DNA from 3 places in the Staphylococcus capitis subsp. capitis genome. Region 3 is predicted to be linked to each of the others. Evidence: predicted binding sites of a transcription regulator. Region 3 holds the regulator's gene; each other region holds the start of a gene.
The links. Region 3 encodes NrdR, which represses ribonucleotide reductase genes. Its sites were predicted from a motif close to AACACNATATATNGTGTT; they were not measured.
Positions count from the first base shown of each region.

Region 1: nrdD (anaerobic ribonucleoside-triphosphate reductase) is a predicted target of NrdR. The motif match lies at 2,785-2,802, and genes of this name have one in related genera.
Region 2: nrdI (class Ib ribonucleoside-diphosphate reductase assembly flavoprotein NrdI) is a predicted target of NrdR. The motif match lies at 4,707-4,724, and genes of this name have one in related genera.

Region 1 covers NZ_CP145263.1:274,021-281,453, reverse strand. Annotated here, with positions in the region: gene V6C74_RS01380 (anaerobic C4-dicarboxylate transporter family protein) at 1-150, opposite strand, end outside; gene nrdG (anaerobic ribonucleoside-triphosphate reductase activating protein) at 365-895, opposite strand; gene nrdD (anaerobic ribonucleoside-triphosphate reductase) at 892-2,742, opposite strand; gene V6C74_RS01365 (hypothetical protein) at 3,008-3,247, opposite strand; gene V6C74_RS01360 (CHAP domain-containing protein) at 3,443-4,207, opposite strand; gene V6C74_RS01355 (citrate:proton symporter) at 4,597-5,967, opposite strand; gene cysC (adenylyl-sulfate kinase) at 6,214-6,813, opposite strand; partial or broken gene sat (sulfate adenylyltransferase) at 6,835-7,433, opposite strand, start outside.
Region 2 covers NZ_CP145263.1:1,961,419-1,968,851, reverse strand. Annotated here, with positions in the region: gene V6C74_RS09770 (diacylglycerol kinase family protein) at 1-753, opposite strand, end outside; gene V6C74_RS09765 (peptide MFS transporter) at 900-2,405, opposite strand; gene queF (preQ(1) synthase) at 2,733-3,233, opposite strand; gene V6C74_RS09755 (DMT family transporter) at 3,247-4,113, opposite strand; gene nrdI (class Ib ribonucleoside-diphosphate reductase assembly flavoprotein NrdI) at 4,906-5,304, shown strand; gene nrdE (class 1b ribonucleoside-diphosphate reductase subunit alpha) at 5,267-7,372, shown strand.
Region 3 covers NZ_CP145263.1:1,108,067-1,115,499, forward strand. Annotated here, with positions in the region: gene polA (DNA polymerase I) at 1-140, shown strand, start outside; gene mutM (bifunctional DNA-formamidopyrimidine glycosylase/DNA-(apurinic or apyrimidinic site) lyase) at 156-1,028, shown strand; gene coaE (dephospho-CoA kinase) at 1,044-1,643, shown strand; gene gap (type I glyceraldehyde-3-phosphate dehydrogenase) at 1,840-2,865, shown strand; gene nrdR (transcriptional regulator NrdR) at 3,221-3,691, shown strand; gene V6C74_RS05630 (DnaD domain protein) at 3,692-5,077, shown strand; gene dnaI (primosomal protein DnaI) at 5,077-5,997, shown strand; gene thrS (threonine--tRNA ligase) at 6,345-7,433, shown strand, end outside.

The DNA.
Region 1 (7,433 bases), 830 kb from region 3:
AGGAGCTGAACCTGGAGGTAATCGAAAGATAAATATCATTATTAACTGAGCTACAATCGCAAAGATACCACATCCAAGTGCGCCAGCTGTTCTAAGACCTAATAATATCGCAAGAATCATTATTATGATTTCTATGATAAATAAAACCATGAGAAGATCTCCTTAAACTTGGTGAACAAATTTTGTATACATTAATATTTTATCACTTAAAGATGTAAATAGTATATATATAGGTAGACTATTATTTATTATCACTTTAAATTTGATTAGGTATTATCATTTTTCCTACTTTAGTGTTTAATAACTCTTTTAACATTTTAGATTATGAAATAAACTGAAGCGAGTGTTAACACCCGCTTCATTATTACACATATTCAATAATCCCATGGCTACGCAAAGAATCTTGAACGTCTATCACACGTTGGTTAAGAGAGCCTTTATAAGGTAAATTGGGTTTATATAGCTGATACATAAATAGTCCATCAACCAAAATATCAGTAAGTTCAAGTAATTCTCGTCGTTCATCCGTTTGATGTTTCAAATATTCGAATAGAAAGCCAGTCCATATCCAAATCGTTTTACTGTAACCAAATCTCTCTCTAAACGCTCGTGCAATCTTTAAAGATATATTCAAATTGCAAAAAGGCTCTCCACCCAAAATACTGATTCCAGAAATATACGAAGGGGCACAATTTTCAAGTATTTCTTGCAAGATATCTTCAGAAAATGTTTCACCATATTTAAAATTCTGTGCTTTTTCGTTATAACACTTTTTACATTGAAAAGGACATCCTGATACATATACGCTACAACGTACACCCTCGCCATCCACAAAGCTATGCCTTTCAATTTTAGCAATGTGATTTTGTCCTGTTTTAATGTCTAACATGCTCATGAACGTGGTTCCTTCATATGTTTAACTCTTGCACAAATTTCTTTTTGACGTCCTTCTATCACTGGTCGTTGTACTGGATTTCCTAAATAACCACATGTTCTTTTCACGACATCGACGGTCTTAGGATCGCTATTTCCACAGTTCGGGCATTTATAACCATTTTCAGTAGTTTCAAAATCACCATCATAATCACACTTGTAACAATGATCAATAGGAATATTCGTTCCTAAATAGCCAACTTTATCATAAGAATAATCCCACACTGCCTCTAACGCTTTAATGTTGTGATTAAGTTTAGGATATTCGCAATAATGGATAAAACCACCACTTGCATAGTAAGGGTAATCCTTTTCAAAATCTAACTTCTCGAAAGGTGTTACATCTTTACGCACATCATAATGGAAGGAATTCTGGTAGTATCCTTTATCGGTAATATCAGGTATTTCACCAAAGCGCTCTTTATCTAAGCGACAAAATCGGTCGGTCAAAGATTCGCTTGGCGTACTATAAATACTAAACCAAATATCATATTGGTTAGTCCATGCATTCTGATAATATTTCATTTCTCTTAGAATATCTAATGTAAATGTTTTAGCTTCAATATTATCCTCCCAATCAGGACCGTAAAACATTGTTGCGGCTTCATATAAGCCAATGTAACCCATTGAAATCGTCGCACGTTGATGTTTAAACAGTTCTTCTACATTTTCAGAAGCATTTAATTTGTATTTAAAAGCACCACTTTTATAAAGAATTGGCGCATTATTAGGTATTGCATCTTTTAAGCGTTTAATTCTATAAACTAATGCATCATGCATCAATTGCATTTTTTGATCAAATAACTCCCAAAACTTGGCCATATCACCATTAGATTCTATTGCAATTCTTGGGATATTCAATGTGACAACGCCTAAGTTACAGCGGCCATTATTTTCAAAGTTTCCAGTTGCATCTTTCCAACTAGGTAAGAATGAACGGCAACCCATTGGGGCTTTAAAATCTCCTAAAAGCTCAATGATTTTATCATAATTTAAGATGTCAGGATACATACGTTTCGTTGAACACTCAAGTGCGAGTTGTTTAATATCGTAATTGGGATCATCGGGGCTAAAGTTAGTACCCTTTTTAATTGAGAAGACAAGTTTCGGGAAAATAGCTGTCATACGGTCTTTACCCAGTCCTTTAATACGAGTACGTAAAATGGCTTGTTGTATTTTGCGACTAAGTTCATCTGTACCTAGACCAAATCCTAATGTTACAAATGGCGTTTGACCGTTGGAGGTATAAAGTGTATTAATTTCGTATTCCAAACTTTCGATGGCATCGCCGATATCTTTAGTCACTTGTTGCTCAACGTAAGATTCTATTTTATCTGGTTGGACATATTGTTGTGCCATTTCACGATGATGTTCTGCATTTAATTTAGCATATGTACTTAATAATTCATCTACGCGGTCAACTGTACAACCACCATATTGGCTGCTTGATACGTTTGCGATAATTTGAACAAGTTGTGCAGATGCGGTTTGTATTGATTTAGGGGAGGTCACATGTGCATTACCTATTTCAAAGCCATTTTCTAACATATCTTTAGCATCAATTAGACAACAATTCGTTAATGGTTGAAAAGGATGGTAGTCTAAATCATGGAAATGTATATCTCCAGATAAATGTGCTTTAGCTACGTGTTTTGGAAGTAGATTTTCTAGTGCATATGACTTAGATACAGTTCCAGCTGTCAAATCTCTCATTGTAGAGAAAGTATTACTATCTTTATTTGCATTTTCATTTAATATTGTCGGATCTTTTGTTATCAATCGTGTTAATGATTGTTCTAAAGCCGTCATATTATCACCTTTTTCTATATATGGTATCTATTTACAAAATATAATACTATATATAGTATTACAATCGATAACTTAGACGTTAACGAAAGTGTCAAAAAGATTTTAACGTTTCATGAACTATATGTAGAAAGAACACTTTATTGTGAACAATTAGAAAGCTCTAACATGTGTGATTATCGTCTACATGTCAGAGCCTTATGAATAAAAAATATTCTACTTATCTATCTTTGTCTTTAAACCGTTCTTCAACTTTTTCATTATCTACTTAATGATGTGATTTATCTTCAGTTTGATGGTGTGGTGTTTCACTCTTTTCACTTTCTTCATCTGTGTGACCTTTTGCCATTTGAAGGTTCTTTTCTGTGTTTTTACGTTTTTCTTCTTTTGAACGTTTATCATAAGCACGTTCTTCATAAACTGAACCAACTGTTAATATAAGAATAACAGCTATAGTGACAATGATAATAACTGCAAAAATAATCCACATCCAAATGTTAAATTCCATGTTACTTCACCTTCCTTAAAGCTAAAAATAGCTCAACTCTAATCCCTTTGTTTTTAAATTTCCCTTTTAAAATAACTTCAATCACATAATCATTGACTTAACTCTTTATATGTATAAAGTTTCTTATCTATATAAAAAAGCCATGAACCGTTTAAGTTCATGGCTTCAATACTAAAAATATTTCTAGTCACTCGATTATGAAATGTAGTTATAAGCGCCAGCTTGGCTTGCTGAGATTGTACGAGTAGATACAACTCCAGGTCCACCGTTATAGTTCATTTCAGATACTTTTACTGAACCGTCATTATTTACGTTCTCAACGTATGCAACGTGACCGAATGCACCTTGTGAAGTTTGCATGATTGCACCTTGTTTAGGTGTATTATTTACAGTGTAACCTGATGATGCTGCTGCGTTAGCCCAGTTGTTAGCGTTGCCCCAAGTTGAGCTGATTTTGCCGCCAACTTTGTCATAAACATAGTAAGTACATTGACCTGAAGTGTATAGGTTTGAACCTGAAGATGTTTGACCTGCGAATGCAGCTGATGCATTGCTTGAAGATTTTTGAGTTGGTGCTGATTGAGTTGTTACTTTAACGTTTCTATCAGAAGTTGAATAATTTGCACCTAAACCTCCACCATTATTTGAGTTGTAGCTTTGAGTTTGGTTATTTGTTCTATAATTATTGTAGTTATTGTATGAATTGTAGCTTTGTGTACTTTGGTTAGCATTTGAGTAGTTAGAGTTGTTTCCTTGTTGAGCTTGTTGTGGACTCCAGTTACCTTTCCAATCGTAATGATAGTTACCTTGTTGATCGATTGTATAAGTGTAGCTGTAAGAATAAGGATCGTTAGGGTTATATCCATTATTGTTATTTTCCGCTGCATCTGCATCGTGTTGCATGATTCCAAATGTTGCAATACCTGCTGTAGCGATTGTAGCTGTAGCGATTTTTTTCATTTTAATATCCTCCTATAATTTGGGTAAATCTTTTAACTATCTCGTGGCTACCTTCAATTATCTTTAACATTTAAGTTTAATTTTTTCTTCGTTAATTAACGACAAGAAACACTGTAACAGACACACAACCGTTTGTGTACAATGTTAATACTTTGTAAATGAATCATAATAATGTAACGCCCTCTTGTAAAAAACGTGTGTCAATTTTACACAATTTAAATCACTTTCATGACAGTAGTTATAGCGATTTAATCAACATCGTTGTTACAGTTGTTGTAATTTATCTGATAATTTTTAGAGTAAATTATTTCATAGAAAAAGGGATGAAAACTTCGTTTCATCCCTTTTGTGATAGCGCCTTCACACTAAGCATATGATTTAATTAAACTCTAAACAGTCACGACGCCCATAAGTACTGCGATAAGTAATAGCACAATGGCAAATCCCCAAATCCAAAAGAATGCATACTTAATGTAAGTACCCATATTCGCTTCAGCAAGTCCAATGGATAACCATAATGCTGGTGAAAACGGACTTACGAATGTACCAATAATATTACCAATCACCATTGCATATGCTGTAGAAACAGCTGAAACATGGAATTGACTAGCAGTTTGTTCAACAATAGGTAGAACAGCAAAGTAATATGCATCCGTACTTGTTAATAAATCTAATGGCACACCGAATATCCCAACAATGATATGCAAATATGGACCTACTGCATCTGGAATAATCTTAATAAAATCAGTAGCAATCACTTTGAGCATACCCGTTTCATTAAGAACACCTAAGAACATTCCAGCTGCAATAATGACTGCCGCCATCATTAAGGCATTAGGAGCATGAGCCTTTAATCGATCCATTTGTTCATCAACACTTTTATAGTTGATAATTAGTGCGAGTGAAGTGCCTATCATGAAAGCAAACTCTGGTGGCGCTAGATTTGTTAGCATGATGACGATAACTAAAATCGTTAATACTACATTTATCCATATAATATAAGGATTATTCCTAGCACGGCCTTTAACCGGAAACTTAATATCTTGTTCACGTTCATAAATATTAACTAATCTATGTATATCTACATCTTGCGTTTCTTCTACTTCGCCTTTTTCTATCGCCTTCTTAATACGTTTCTTTTCACGAAATCCTAAGTATACTGCGAAGATGATTACGAGGACGAATCCAATAATTTGAATTGGAATCAGACCATACCATAATTCATTCACACTTTTCACTTTCAATACTGTTGCCACACGTGCCATAGGTCCACCCCACGGAACCATGTTCATAATTGCTGCACTTAGCGCAAGTAATAATATTAGGAGGTATTTATTCATATTTAGCGCTTTATATAATGGAAGCAATGCTGGTATTGAAAGTAGAAAAGTCACTGCCCCAGCGCCATCTAATTGCGCAAATGAACCAATTAACGCAGTCATTACACAAACAATAATCACATTACCTCTCGTCATTAATATCAATCGCTTCACTAAAGGCTTAAATAATCCACTATCAGTCATAATGCCAAAAAAGATGATGGCAAATATAAACATTATGACAACGTTCATAACTTGTGATAAGCCCTTATCAAAGAATTTTACTAAATCTCCCACACTGTATCCCAATATCATTGCACCGATACATGGTATCAATGTCATGCCAACAACCGGGCTAATTTTCTTCGCTATGAGTAAACCTACAATTGAAACAATAATCGCTAACCCAATCATCGTTAACCATATATTATCTCCATGCATATTTAACATCCCCTTTTATTAACTCCGCTATGTCATACGTTGGTTTAATAAGTATTACTATACACAGATGTATAAAATTTTAATCATCCCCCGATAAGTCATGCCTCATCATACTCGTTAAATTCCCTCGTATTTTGTAAGCGCTTTCCATAATTGTAACAAAGATTTTCAAAATAAAAAATATGTATAGACATATAACAATTCAAACATAAAGCATGTATGTTCATTGACATACATGCTTGTTAGTTAAATATATTGATGTTGCTTAAGGTATTGAATCACACGATCAACTGATTGATTAATTGATTCATGTTCAGTATCTAAAATGATTTCTGGATGATCTGGAGCTTCATAAGGGGCGCTAATACCTGTAAACTCAGGAATTTCTCCAGAGCGTGCTTTCTTATACAATCCTTTAGGATCGCGGTTCTCACATTCTTCAACACTACATTTCGTATATACTTCTATAAATTCATCATCTTCGAGAATCGCGCGTACATTATCGCGATCTTGTTTATACGGTGAAATGAAAGCTGTCACAGTGATTGAACCTGCATCAACCATGAGTTTGGCAACTTCACCTATACGGCGTATGTTTTCAGTACGATCTTCAGGACTAAATCCTAAATTTTTATTAAGACCATGACGCACATTATCCCCGTCTAAACGATATGTTTGCTTTCCTTCATTGAATAGCGCTTTTTCTAAAGCGACAGAAACGGTCGATTTACCTGAACCAGATAACCCCGTAAACCAAATAACTGCACTTTTATGACCATTACAATTTTGTCTTTCTTCTTTCGTCACTTCTGAATCATGCCAAGTAATATTGTTAGATTCACTCATGCTATCTCTCCTTTTACTTTATTATTTTTCTCGTAAACCTCTAATTAGTACTTCAGCGACTTCTGGTCTTGAAAATTGAGTCGGCAAGGATTCTCCGTTACGTAATTTTTCTCTAACTTTTGTACCGCTTAAATGTAAATGTTGAGAGGCATCATGAGGGCACGTCTTAGCCGTCGCCATATTAACGCATGCTTCACAATAAAAAGCATGTTCAAATTTTAAGATTTGAATATCTAGTTCATCTTCAAATTGAGTGATAAGCTCTTGCGCTTCATATGTGCCATAGTAATCACCCACACCCGCATGATCACGTCCCATTATAAAGTGTGTACAACCATAATTCTTACGCACTGTTGCGTGCAATATTGCTTCACGAGGGCCCGCATAGCGCATTGCTGCAGGATAAATCACTAGTCGTGCTCTATTTTCAGGGAAATAATTTTTGAGGATAGCTTGATAACTTTCCATACGAACATCAGCAGGTATATCATCTGATTTAGTTTCTCCAACTAAAGGATTGAGAAGTAATCCATCTACAATTTCTAAAGCTGATTTCTGGATATATTCATGTGCACGATGAACTGGATTTCTAGTTTGGAATCCGACAACCGTTTTCCAAC
Region 2 (7,433 bases), 850 kb from region 3:
CCAATTCATACTGTCTCTTTTCTTGAAAATATCATTTAAAATACTGAAACTTTGATCATCAAATATAAACGTATCTACCTTTCCATCTTGAGGTGAAAGGTCAGTTAGTGGAACGCGTCCGCCACCAATATTAGGACCATTAGCTATCAAAAGCATGGAGGTATTACCGGTTTCTTTTCTTCCATCTATGTTAAGCTCAAAGTCGAATTTACTAGGGTTCATTAAAGTTTTGACAGTTGACCCAATATAGCTTAGCTTGGCAAAAACATCTTTGGAACCTTCTTGTACATTCTCAGCATTTTGAACTATTAACCCTAAACCAACAAAGTTAAGTACATATGTATCATTAACTTTCATGACATCATATGAACCAACTTGTGCTGAAAGTAATTGTGAACTTGCATTTTTAAAGTTAGGATCTAAGTTTAATGTTTTGGTAAAGTCATTAAATGTTCCTCCTGGTATAATACCCACTGGTAAGTGTAAATCATGTTGCATGACGCCGTTGACCAGTTCATTAACAGTACCATCTCCGCCTAAAATAAATAATATATCTATTTCTGAACCATATTTGTCATTTTTAATAGCTTCACAGTATTTGATAATGTCGCCTTCATTTTCACTTAATTGAATCGATAAATGCTTACACATTGAACTAAGTGATTTAGTTACCTCACCAAGTCCCTCATATATATCTTTTAAGCCACTATGTTCATGATAAAACAAGACACCATGGTTATATTTATTTTCCATTTCGAATGCCTACTTTCATAAAATTCTCTGAGTTTAAGGGTTACCCTTTTTCGAGTAACAAAAGCAAATAATTAGAAATTATAACTATTATAAAATAAAAAAACCACAAGTCGAAAATAATCGACTTGTAGTCAGAGATAATATTATTAACGAATACCCTTCATCGCTTTTATAATCTTAGGACTGAAAGCAAGAATAACAAATGTAATTATGGCTGTTGTAACACCTAAGAAAATGAAGTAATTCGTTTGACCTAATGGATCAATTAATTTAACTAAAGTACCGTTAAATGCTTGAGCAGACGCATTTGTTAATAACCATAAACTCATCATTTGAGCATTGAATGCTTTTGGAGCTAACTTTACTGCTGCACTATTACCAGTAGGAGAGAGACATAATTCACCAACTACACATATGATGTATGAGAGAATTACCCAGTTAACTGAGAAATGTGCATTACCATAAATATTACCTATAATACCCATCATGATATATGATGCGCCCGCCATTAAAGCCCCTATAACAAATTTAATTGGTAGGCTAGGTTGACGTTTACCTAGTTTTTGCCAAACTGCAGATACTACTGGAGCAAATAATAAGATAAATAATGGGTTGATTGATTGGAAGATAGCTTCACCGAAGTTTGTTTTCCAACCAAATAAATTTAATTTCATATCTGAATGTTCTATACCGTAAATATTCAATACGTTAGAGCCTTGTTCTTGTATTGCCCAGAAAAGCATACCTAAAATAAATAAAGGAATAAATGCTTTCACACGTGAACGTTCAATATCAGTTACCTCTTTACTACGAATCATAGTAGTGAAATAGACTATTGGTAAAGCAATACCTAAAACAAGTACTGAATTACTAACTAAATCGAATGATAATGTGTGAGTAATGTAAGAAATGATAAATACTATCGCTATCACTGCTATAATCGCCGCTATGATTATACTATATTTTTTCTTTTCAGTTGGTGAGAGTGGGTTTGTTGGTTTCATACCTACACTACCCAAATTTTTACGGTTAAATAATATGTACCAAATTAAACCTAATGCCATACCAATAGCAGCAATTAAGAATCCGCCATGGAAGTTTTTAACGTTTATGAAATGTTGCAAAATAATTGGTGAAACAAGTGCGCCAAAGTTAACAGACATATAGAAAATAACGAATCCTGCATCCATTCTCACATCGTTTTGTGGATACAATCGACCTACAATGTTTGAAATATTAGGTTTCATTAAACCTGAACCAATTATAATGAAGAACATAGAAGTGAAAAGCCCAAACATTGCAAATGGTAAGCTTAAACAAATATGTCCGATAATAATTAAAACGCCACCTATTAAAGTAGCACCACGTGTCCCAGTAATTCTGTCAGCAATCCAACCCCCTGGAATAGAAGACATGTATATTAATGCACCGTATACGGACATGATAGACATTGCCGTAGTTTTATCGATTCCAAGACCATGATCTTGAATCGCAAAGTACATATAAAAAATAAGCATCGCTCTCATACCGTAGTAGCTAAAACGCTCCCAAAACTCTACGAAAAAGAGTACGCCTAAACCTCGAGGATGCCCAAAGAATCCGTGTTGAGGTATTTCTTGAACTGCTTGTTCATGGGAATTATTTGTAGTCATAATATCATCCCATCCTTTCTTCCCTTAATACCATATTCAATTGTTTAAAAACGATTGTACTATTGTAAATAATAAGTTTCAACAATTTTCAAAAAATAAAAATAATATGAATATTCAGTCAATTTATAGATTTTACTACATTTATAAGATAATATGTGCCTTTATTTAATTAATTATAAGCATTTGTAGAAATAAATCGATATTAATAAAATACGCTTTAACGCGTCAAAGTGCAATACTTTTTTTATCAAATATGAAAATATTTTTTTAAACAAAAAATCCTCCATTAAACAATTAATTTTAACGGAGGATATTTGATAGTTGGATTTATCGATTATCAATCTTTTCTGGATACATATCATGATTCATCAAACGATGTTCAGCCATCTTTTCATATTTAGAATTAGGACGACCATAATTTGTATAAGGGTCAATTGAGATGCCACCTCTAGGTGTGAATTTACCCCAAACTTCAATGTAATGAGGATCCATGAGTTCAATTAAATCATTCATAATGATATTCATACAATCTTCATGGAAGTCACCATGATTTCTAAAGCTAAATAAATAGAGTTTCAATGATTTAGACTCAACCATTTTAACATTAGGGATATATGAAATATAAATTGTAGCAAAATCTGGTTGACCTGTAATAGGGCATAATGATGTAAACTCTGGACAGTTAAATTTAACGAAATAGTCACGACCTTGATGCTTATTATCGAAGGTCTCTAGAACATCTGGTCTGTAATTAAAATCATACGTATTATTTTGATTACCTAGTAAAGTAATATCTTGAAGTTCATCTTTTTGACGTCCTTGTGCCATTAATTTAGCTCCTTTAACTTTCTTTTATATTTGATTCTCGTCGCGCCTTTTCAAACATATAGTAACTTGCGCTAATAATAACTACATAACCTACAGTTGCCAGCATATCTGGTGTTTCTCCGAATAAGATAAAACCAAATAATGCTGTAAAAATAATAGAAGCATACGTGAAGATTGAAATGTCTTTAGCAGGTGCAAAGCTATATGCAAGTGTAATACCTATTTGTCCAACAGCTGCAGATAAACCCGCACCAAGCAAGTATATAACCTGTACCGTTGTCATAGGTTCAAATGTAATAATTGAGAAAGGTATTAAGACAACAACTGAGAATAATGAAAAATAAAATACGATTGTGTAAGGTTTTTCACGAGTACTAAGTGCACGAACACATGTGTAAGCTGATGCAGCGAATATACCTGAGAATAAACCCGCTATTGATGGAATAACTGATGATGAAAATTCAGGTTTAACGATAAGTAACATACCTAGTATAGCTATTATCATCGCTGATATTTGATATTTACGAACCTTCTCGTGTAAAAAAATTAAACTTAAGAGAATTGTCCAAAAAGGATTCAATTTCATAAGAGTGTCGGCATCACTAAGTACCATATGGTCAATCGCGTATATGTTTAGTAATACACCTATGAGCCCTAGGGTAGAACGTGAAATCAATAAAGGCTGGCTACTTAATTTACCAAACATAGGTTGCTTATATTTTATAATAAAAAATAGAGGTATAAACATAGCTACTAAATTTCTAGCTAAAGATTTTTGAAAGACAGGTAAGTCTCCAGCGAGTCTGAAAAATACAGACATAAAACTAAATCCAACAGCAGAAATTAAGATAGCAATAATACCTTTTACTTTTGGATTCAATATTATCGCCTCAATACAATAAGATTAACGTAACTATATTAGCATAAATAAAGAAGCTATGCATGAGTACTTGCAAATTAAAAAATAACGTTTTATAATACAAATACGAACACATGTTCTGTTAGTAAGTGTGAGACCCTCAAAAAGATTAAATTGTGAATAATGAAAGTGATTAAAATTAAAATTCATATATTTGTAGGTTGCATACTATCATAATGAGATTTTTTCCAGATTACACAAAGAATGGGTACGTCTATTTTTCAGGAAAATGCAAGCAAATAAACTTGAAAAAATTTTTTTATTCAGAATATTAGTCTTTAATCACGTAGTGGTGCACTTTCTAAAAATTTTAGTTTTTTCGTCATTAAACTTTAACTTTCATTAAACAATCTACTTATGTATAATGAAACACAGAATATAGTATTAACTTTTCAAAACAAACACTATATATAGTGTTTAGGGTTCGAAAGTTAATATTGGGAAAATGATTAATTTTAATGCAAAATCACACTGATTAAAATGATAAATCTTTGCAATATTGGTAATCAGTTACAAATATAGCAATTTATCATTTAGTAATATTTTAAGTTTTAAGTACTATATATAGTGGTTATAAACTTAAAGGTATACTAGAGGCATTAAAATAAACGTTCTTTAATAAGAAATAAGAATATTTAGAAATTAAAAATTTTAACGGTTTACACCTCTATACTAGTGGTGCTTTTATTTTTTGAGTTAGTGAATGCTCAATATAGACACGACAACTAAAGATTGAAGAAAGAAGGTGATCCAATGAAAGTAGTATATTTCTCATTTTCTGGAAATGTAAGACGTTTTATAAAGCGAGCAGAAATTGATGACACATTAGAAATTACTCAAGACAATTGTACAGAACCAGTAAATGAACCTTATATCTTAGTTACTGGCACTATTGGATTTGGAGAAGTGCCACAACCTGTTCAATCTTTTTTAGAAGTTAATCACGCTCAATTACAAGCGGTAGCTGCAAGCGGAAATCGTAATTGGGGGCAAAATTTTGCTAAAGCAGGCCGTACAATCTCAGAGGACTATGATGTTCCTCTACTTATGAAATTTGAAGTACAAGGTACGAACAATGATGTAATTGAATTTAAGGATAAGGTGGGTAATTTCAATGAAAACCATGGACGAGAAGAAATACAATCATATTGAACTAAATAATGAAGTAACGAAGAGAAAAGATAATGGTTTCTTTGATTTAGAAAAAGATCAGGAAGCACTAAAAGTTTATCTTAAAGAAATCCATGATAAAACAATTTATTTCGATGACGAAATTGAACGTTTACATTATCTTGTGGATAATGACTTTTATTTCAATGTATTCGAGAAATATTCAGAAGAAGAATTAAGAGAAATTACTGAGTATGCTAAGTCAATCCACTTTCAATTCGCGAGCTACATGTCTGCAAGTAAGTTCTACAAGGACTATGCTTTAAAAACAAATGATAAAAGTCAATTTTTAGAAGATTATAATCAGCATGTTGCAATTGTTGCTCTTTATTTAGCTAATGGTGATACTAAACAAGCAAAACAATTTATTTCTTCTATGGTTGAACAACGTTATCAACCAGCAACGCCTACTTTCTTAAACGCAGGACGTGCACGTCGTGGTGAACTTGTTTCATGTTTCTTATTAGAAGTTGATGATAGTTTAAATTCTATTAACTTTATTGATTCAACAGCGAAACAACTAAGTAAAATTGGTGGCGGTGTCGCTATTAATTTATCAAAACTACGTGCCCGTGGTGAGGCAATCAAAGGTATTAAAGGTGTTGCTAAAGGTGTATTACCAGTAGCTAAAGCACTTGAAGGCGGATTTAGTTATGCTGATCAATTAGGTCAAAGACCTGGTGCAGGCGCTGTATATTTAAATATTTTCCATTATGATGTAGAAGAATTTTTAGATACTAAAAAGGTAAATGCCGACGAAGATTTACGTTTATCTACGATTTCAACTGGTCTTATTGTTCCTTCTAAGTTCTTTGATTTAGCTAAAGAAAGAAAGGACTTTTATATGTTCGCCCCTCATACTGTAAAGCAAGAATACGGTGTGACATTAGATGATATTGATTTAGAAAAATATTATGATGATATGGTTGCTAATCCGAACATTGATAAGAAGAAAAAAGATGCACGTGAAATGTTAAATACAATTGCACAAACACAATTACAGTCTGGTTATCCATATCTAATGTTTAAAGATAATGCTAATAAAGTACATGCCAATTCTGATATTGGTCAAATTAAAATGAGCAACTTATGTACAGAAATTTTCCAACTACAAGAAACATCTATTATCAATGATTATGGAACACAAGATGAAATTAAACGTGATATTTCATGTAATCTAGGTTCATTAAACATCGTTAATGTCATGGAATCAGGTAAGTTCAGAGATTCTGTCCATACTGGTATGGATGCACTTACTGTTGTGAGTGATGAAGCTAATATTCAAAATGCTCCAGGTGTTAAAAAAGCTAATAGTGAATTGCACTCAGTAGGTCTAGGTGTAATGAATCTTCATGGATATTTAGCAAAGAACAAAATCGGTTATGAGTCTGAAGAGGCGAAAGACTTTGCTAATATATTCTTCATGATGATGAACTATTATTCTATAGAACGTTCAATGGAAATAGCTAAAGAACGTGGAGAAAGCTATCAAGATTTTGATCAATCAGATTATGCTAATGGCAAATACTTTGAATTCTATACTTCACAAGAATTTGAACCACAATTTGAAAAAGTTCGTCAGTTATTTGATGGTTTAGATATTCCAACTTCCGAAGATTGGAAAGCTTTACAAAAAGAAGTAGAACAATACGGTCTTTATCATGCTTACCGTTTAGCTATTGCGCCTACTCAAAGTATCTCTTACGTACAAAATGCGACAAGCTCTGTAATGCCTATTGTAGATCAAATTGAGCGTCGTACTTATGGAAATGCTGAAACGTTTTATCCAATGCCTTTCCTATCACCTGAAACAATGTGGTACTACAAATCAGCATTTAATACTGATCAAATGAAATTAATTGATTTAGTTTCAACAATTCAAACACATGTAGACCAAGGTATTTCAACAATTCTATATGTAAATTCAGAAATTTCTACACGTGAACTTTCAAGATTATATGTATACGCGCATTATAAAGGACTAAAATCACTTTATTATACACGTAACAAATTACTTAGTGTAGAAGAATGTACAAGCTGTGCAATCTAATATTTTCAATTTAATACAATGCTAGAAATTTCAATCACTGTAAATTATGCATATCATATTT
Region 3 (7,433 bases):
AATTGATTTTCGAGTTGCCTAAATCTGAAGTCGAAGATTTTAGTAAGTTTGTTGAAGAAATTATGGAACAAGCTTTAGATTTAGATGTACCTCTAAAAGTAGATTCAAGTTATGGACCAACATGGTATGACGCTAAATAAGGAAAGGGTTAAAAAATGCCAGAATTACCAGAAGTTGAACATGTTAAAAGAGGTATAGAACCTTTTGTAATAAATGAAAAAATTGATAAAGTTATTTTTTCAGAGAAGGTAATCGAAGGTAAAAATAATCAAAGAGAAACAATTATAAAAGGTATAGAGTTAGATAGTTTTAAAAAATTAACTGAAGGTTATGTTATATCTGAAGTTCTTAGGCGTAGTAAGTACATCGTTTTTCATATTGAAAAAGACAATGATCGTAGAATTTTGATAAGTCATTTAGGAATGGCAGGAGGATTTTTTGTAGTAGATGATTTAAAAGAAATAGGAACGCCAAATTACCGTAAACATTGGCAAGTGATTTTCGAACTTAACAATGGTAAAAAATTAGTTTACTCAGATATTAGACGTTTTGGAGAAATTAGAAATATTGCCAATTATGAAAGTTATCCTCCTTTTCTAGAAATAGCTCCAGAACCATTTGATAAAGAAGCAATGATACATTATCTGAGTTGTTTTGATATTAATAAATACGCTAATAAACCTATTAAACAGATGATTTTAGATCATAAAGTAATTGCTGGTGCTGGTAATATTTATGCTTGTGAAGCACTTTATAGAACTGGTATTCGACCTGATAAAATTGCTAACTCATTGAGTCATCAACAAAAAGAGATGTTATTTTATTATGTTCAAGAAGTTCTTGAAGAGGGTATTAAATACGGTGGAACAAGTATTTCTGATTATCGCCATGCTGACGGTAAAACCGGAGAAATGCAATTGCATTTAAATGTTTATAAACAGAAATATTGTAAAACATGTGGGCATGAAATAGAAACAAAAGTGATTGCCACTAGAAATAGTCATTTTTGCCCAAATTGTCAGAAATAAAGGAAGCGTGAAAATATGCCAAAGATTATTGGACTAACAGGTGGAATCGCAACTGGTAAATCAACAGTCTCAGAATTATTAACTGCTTATGGATTTAAGGTTGTTGATGCGGATATTGCATCTCGAAAAGCTGTTAAGAAGGGTTCAAAAGGATTAGATCAAATAAGAGAGAAATTTGGTCAAGAAGCTATTGACGACAATGGTGAGATGAATCGTAAATATGTTGGAGAACTTGTCTTTAATAATCCAGAACAACGAATAGAACTTAATAAGATAGTTCATCCTATTGTTAGAGAAATAATGGAAGAAGAGAAGAATCACTACCTAAATGAGGGATACAATGTCATTATGGATATTCCTTTGTTATTTGAAAATGATTTACAAGATACTGTGGATGAAGTTTGGGTAGTTTACACTTCTGAAAGTATTCAAATTGAACGTTTAATGGAAAGAAATGATTTATCACAAGAAGATGCTAAGGCACGTGTGTATAGTCAAATATCTATTGATAAGAAAAGTAGAATGGCGGATCATGTCATAGACAATCTAGGTGATAAACTTGAATTAAAACAAAATTTACAACAACTTCTTGAAGAAGAAGGTTATATTGATTAATAAAGTTAGCGTACACAAAGCATTGTTTTGTGTACGTTTTTTATTTTTATATGTTAAATAATAAGTATAACTTATTTAAAATGATAGATAAAAGTTCGAACATGAGTATAGGGAAACGCTTTCAAAAGACAGATAATATGTTATACTAATTCCATAAAGTATAACATATAAATAAATGTTCAAGGGGTGCTTTTTAATGTCAACGAATATCGCGATTAATGGAATGGGTAGAATTGGAAGAATGGTGCTACGTATAGCTTTAAAAAACAAAAACTTAAATGTTGTAGCGATTAATGCAAGTTATCCTTCTGAAACTATTGCACATTTAATTAATTATGATACAACTCATGGTACATATGATAAAAAAGTTGAAGCAACAGAAAATGGTATTAAAGTAGATAATCATGAAATTAAACTTGTTTCTGATAGAAATCCAGAAAACTTACCATGGAATGAATTAGATATCGACATTGTTATTGAAGCTACTGGTAAATTTAATCATGGAGATAAAGCCATTGCTCATATTAATGCAGGTGCAAAGAAAGTATTACTCACAGGCCCTTCAAAAGGTGGAGAGGTACAAATGATTGTTAAAGGTGTTAATGATGACAAACTTGATATTAATCAATACGACATCTTTAGTAATGCTTCATGTACTACCAATTGTATCGGTCCAGTTGCAAAGGTCTTGAATGATAAGTTTGGCATTGTAAATGGTTTAATGACAACTGTTCATGCCATTACTAACGATCAAAAAAATATTGATAATCCTCATAAGGATTTACGTAGAGCACGTTCTTGCAATGAAAGTATTATTCCAACTTCAACTGGTGCCGCTAAAGCGCTTAAAGAAGTGTTACCAGAAGTTGAAGGGAAACTTCATGGAATGGCTTTACGTGTTCCAACTAAGAATGTCTCACTTGTTGATTTAGTCGTTGATTTAGAAAAAAATGTCACTGCTGAAGAAGTAAATGAAGCATTTAGACAATCGGACTTAGATGGCATTTTAGATGTTGAAGATGCACCTTTAGTATCAGTAGACTTTAATACGAATCCTAATTCTGCAGTTTTAGATTCTCAATCTACTATGGTTATGGGTGAGAATAAAGTAAAAGTAATTGCTTGGTATGATAATGAATGGGGTTACTCTAATCGTGTTGTAGAAGTAGCTGAACAAATTGGAGAACTGATTGAGAAAGAAGCCACTGTTAAAGCAGTATAATTAAAAAACAGTATAAGACATGTAATTATAAGCTGTCGACAAAGTATGAACAATCATAAAGTTAGTATTTATCTGACTCATATTGGTTGGTTTTAATCCTTTGTTGACAGCTTTCTATTTGGAAATTTGTTGTAAGACTTATATCTTTATAATAAATACATTAGAAAACGTAATTAACTTAATTTAAAATTCTGTTTTAAACATTTATACAAAGATTCATTTTTAGAGTAAAATATCATTTAAAATTCTATATTTATAGCATTAAAATCTAAATTCTAGCGTAAATAACCTTTCTTTTTTACAATACAATTATGTAGTATAATGTACGTTAATCAAACTTAAGAGGGTGACATAAATGAAATGCCCAAAATGTAATTCAACACATTCTAGAGTAGTTGATTCTAGACACGCAGATGATGCAAATGCAATAAGACGAAGAAGAGAATGTGAAAATTGTGGAACTCGGTTTACTACTTTTGAACACATTGAAGTAAGTCCGCTTATCGTTGTTAAAAAAGATGGTACTCGAGAACAATTTTTAAGAGAAAAAATATTAAATGGGTTAGTGAGATCTTGTGAAAAGAGACCAGTAAGATACCAACAATTGGAAGATATTACCAATAAAGTCGAATGGCAATTACGTGACGAAGGTCAAACTGAAATATCCTCAAGAGATATAGGGGAGCATGTAATGAAATTATTAATGAATGTTGATCAAGTATCATATGTTAGATTTGCATCTGTCTATAAAGAGTTTAAGGACGTTGACCAATTACTTGCTTCAATGCAAGGAATCTTGAGTGATAATAAACGGAGTGATTATTAAATGGGATTACAGTCGTATGAGTATGGGTTAAGACCTCAAGATAGCTTCGAGGTCATCAAAGAATTTCAATTAACGACAGAACATTTAGAAATATTGAACCGTCTCTTTACGCCTTTAATCGGTCCGCAATCTATAGGGCTTTATCACTTTATCAATCAATTTGTAGACGACCATCATCATTATCCGCTCACTCATTATATATTTATGAATGAGTTAAAAATAAATCTTTTAGACTTTAGAAAGCAGATGGATTATTTAGAAGCTATCGGGTTAATTAAAACCTTTGTTAAGCATGAAGAGCAGCAAACACGATTTGTATATCAATTAATACAACCTCCTACAGCTTATCAATTTTTTAATGATCCTATGTTATCTGTTTTTTTATATAGTGAAGTTGATAAAAATCGTTATCAGTCTTTAAAGAATCATTTTGAAAAAGACAAAAAGGATTTAAGTCATTATCAACAAACGACTAGGAAGTTTACTGAAGTTTTTAATGTACCCAAAAAGGTTTTGAATCAAGATTTAGCTAATCTTAAACAAGCTAATCACTATAGTGGTATTGATTTATCCAATGAGACATTTGATTTCGAAATGTTGAGACATATGTTAAATCAACACTTTATCAGTAATGAAATCGTAACTAAAGATGCTAAAGAATTAATTATTCAATTGGCTACATTATATGGTTTGACTGCCGATGGAATGAAAAAAGTTATATTAAATTCAATTACTAGTGCGCAACAATTATCATTTGAAGAAATGCGCAAGCAAGCACGATCATATTATTTGATTGAACACGAAAATCATTTGCCTAAATTACAATTGAAAGGTGAGTCTTTTGATAAATCAACTCAAGAAAAAGATACACCCCTAGATAATACTGATGAATGGTTACAATTATTAGACGAAACTAGTCCTATAGATATGTTAGCGAGTTGGTCAGGTTCTGAACCTACGCAATCACAAAAAAGTATGATTGAAGAATTAATTGATAGAGAAAAAATGAGTTTCGGTGTGATTAATATACTATTGCAATTTGTTATGCTAAAAGAAGATATGAAGTTACCCAAATCTTACATATTCGAAATTGCATCAAATTGGAAGAAAAAAGATATTAAAACAGCTAAGCAAGCGTACAACTATGCACTTCAAGTTAATCAACCTAAAAGTTATGACCAAAATTTCAAAGGGAATAGAAACTATTCCAGACAAAACAAGCAACTTATTTCAAAAGAGAAAACTCCAAAATGGCTTGAAAATAGAGAGGCTCAATCAAATACATCAGTTACAAAAGATTCAACCACAAAAGATGAAAAATTAGAAAAAGATCGAAAAGCATTCTTAGAACGCTTGAATAAAAAATGGGAGGAGGGCAATGAGTAATGAAAAGTTTCAAGAACATAATGGGTGCGTCAGACGACTTAAATAAACGTATTGAGAAAATCAAGCAAAATGTTATAAAAGACCCAGATGTTAAAGAGTTTCTAGAGCAACATCAATATCAACTTACGAATGCAATGATTGATGAAGATTTAAATGTTTTACAAGAGTATAAAGATCAACAGAAGCATTATGATGGTCATCGTTTTGAAGAATGTCCTAATTTTGTTAAAGGGCACGTACCTGAGTTGTATATAGAAAATGAAAGAATTAAGATTAGATATTTGAAATGTCCATGTAAAATTAAGCATGATGAAGAACGCTTTAACTCTCAACTCATCACCTCACATCATATGCAACGTGATACATTAGATGCAAAATTAAAAGATATTTACATGACTGAACGTGATCGTTTGGACGTAGCGATGGCTGCAGATGAAATATGCACAAGTATAGCTAATAATGAAAAAGTAAAAGGATTATATTTGTATGGGCCTTTTGGAACAGGTAAGTCATTTATATTAGGTGCAGTTGCTAATCAACTCAAATCGAAGAAGATTTCATCCACTATTGTTTACTTACCTGAATTTATTCGTACTTTAAAAGGTGGCTTCAAAGACGGTAGTTTTGAAAAGAAACTAGAACGTGTGCGTGAAGCTAATATACTTATGCTTGATGATATAGGTGCTGAAGAGGTTACACCATGGGTAAGAGATGAAATTATCGGACCATTATTACATTATAGAATGGTTCATGAGTTACCTACGTTTTTCAGTTCGAACTTCGACTATAGTGAATTAGAGCATCATTTATCTATGACGAGAGATGGAGCTGAGAAAACTAAAGCAGCTAGAATTATTGAACGTGTTAAAACACTATCTACACCATATTATTTAGAAGGTAAAAATTATAGAAACAATTGAATTTTATCTTATGAGGTGTATAATGGACTTAAATCTTAATCGTTGAAACTATTGAAGATAAGATAATTTAATCACTATTACACAGAAAGTCATTAGTTGATGAGAATATGGCTAATATATTAAATTATTACTACTTCATATTGATATTTGTAATGAATATCCGGCTCGAGACCGTTATCTCATGTAGAGTAGCTTAGTTATTATTTTTATAAAGCTGAGCAACTAGGGTGGTACCACGACAAACTCGTCCCTTGTTATAGGGGGCGAGTTTTTTGTTTTGTGGATAGTTATCTTAATCATTCAATAAGTCAACGATCAGATCTTTTTAATTTTTAGGAGGGTTTAATATGGATCAAATTAATATTCAATTTCCAGATGGTAATTCAAAAGAATTTGATAAAGGTACTACTACTGAAGACATCGCTCAATCTATTAGCCCAGGTTTAAGAAAGAAAGCTGTAACAGGTAAATTTAATGGTCAAATGGTAGATTTAACTAGACCACTTGAGGAAGATGGATCAATTGAGATTGTTACACCAGGTAGTGAAGAGGCTTTAGAGGTTTTACGTCATTCTACTGCGCATTTAATGGCACAAGCATTGAAGCGTTTATATGGTGATGTGAAATTTGGTGTAGGTCCGGTGGTTGAAGGCGGATTTTACTATGACTTTGATATGGATGAAAAAGTATCATCAGATGATTTTGAAAAAATAGAAAAAACGATGAAGCAAATCGTTAATGAGAATTATAAAATAGAACGAAAAGTTGTAAGTAGAGATGAAGCGAAAGAATTCTTCAAAGATGATCCATATAAATTAGAACTTATTGATGCAATTCCAGAAGATGAGAGCGTTACTTTATATTCACAAGGTGAATTCACTGATTTATGTCGTGGTGTACATGTACCTTCGACTTCTAAGATAAAAGAGTTTAAATTACTATCAACTGCAGGTGCTTATTGGCGTGGTGACAGTAACAATAAAATGTTACAACGTATATACGGTACTGCGTTTTTTGATAAAAAGGATTTAAAAGCGCATTTACAAATGCTTGAAGAACGTCGTGAAAGAGATCATCGCAAAATAGGTAAAGATTTAGAATTATTTACTAATAGCCAACTTGTTGGTGCTGGATTACCTTTATGGTTACCAAATGGCGCTACAATCAGACGTGAAATTGAACGCTATATTGTAGATAAAGAAGTGAGCATGGGATATGACCATGTATATACTCCAGTATTAGCAAATGTTGATTTATATAAAACTTCTGGTCACTGGGATCATTACCAAGATGACATGTTTCCACCTATGAAATTAGATGAAACTGAAGAAATAGTATTAAGACCAATGAACTGTCCACACCATATGATGATTTATAATAATAAACCACACTCTTACCGAGAATTACCAATCCGTATTGCGGAATTAGGTACTATG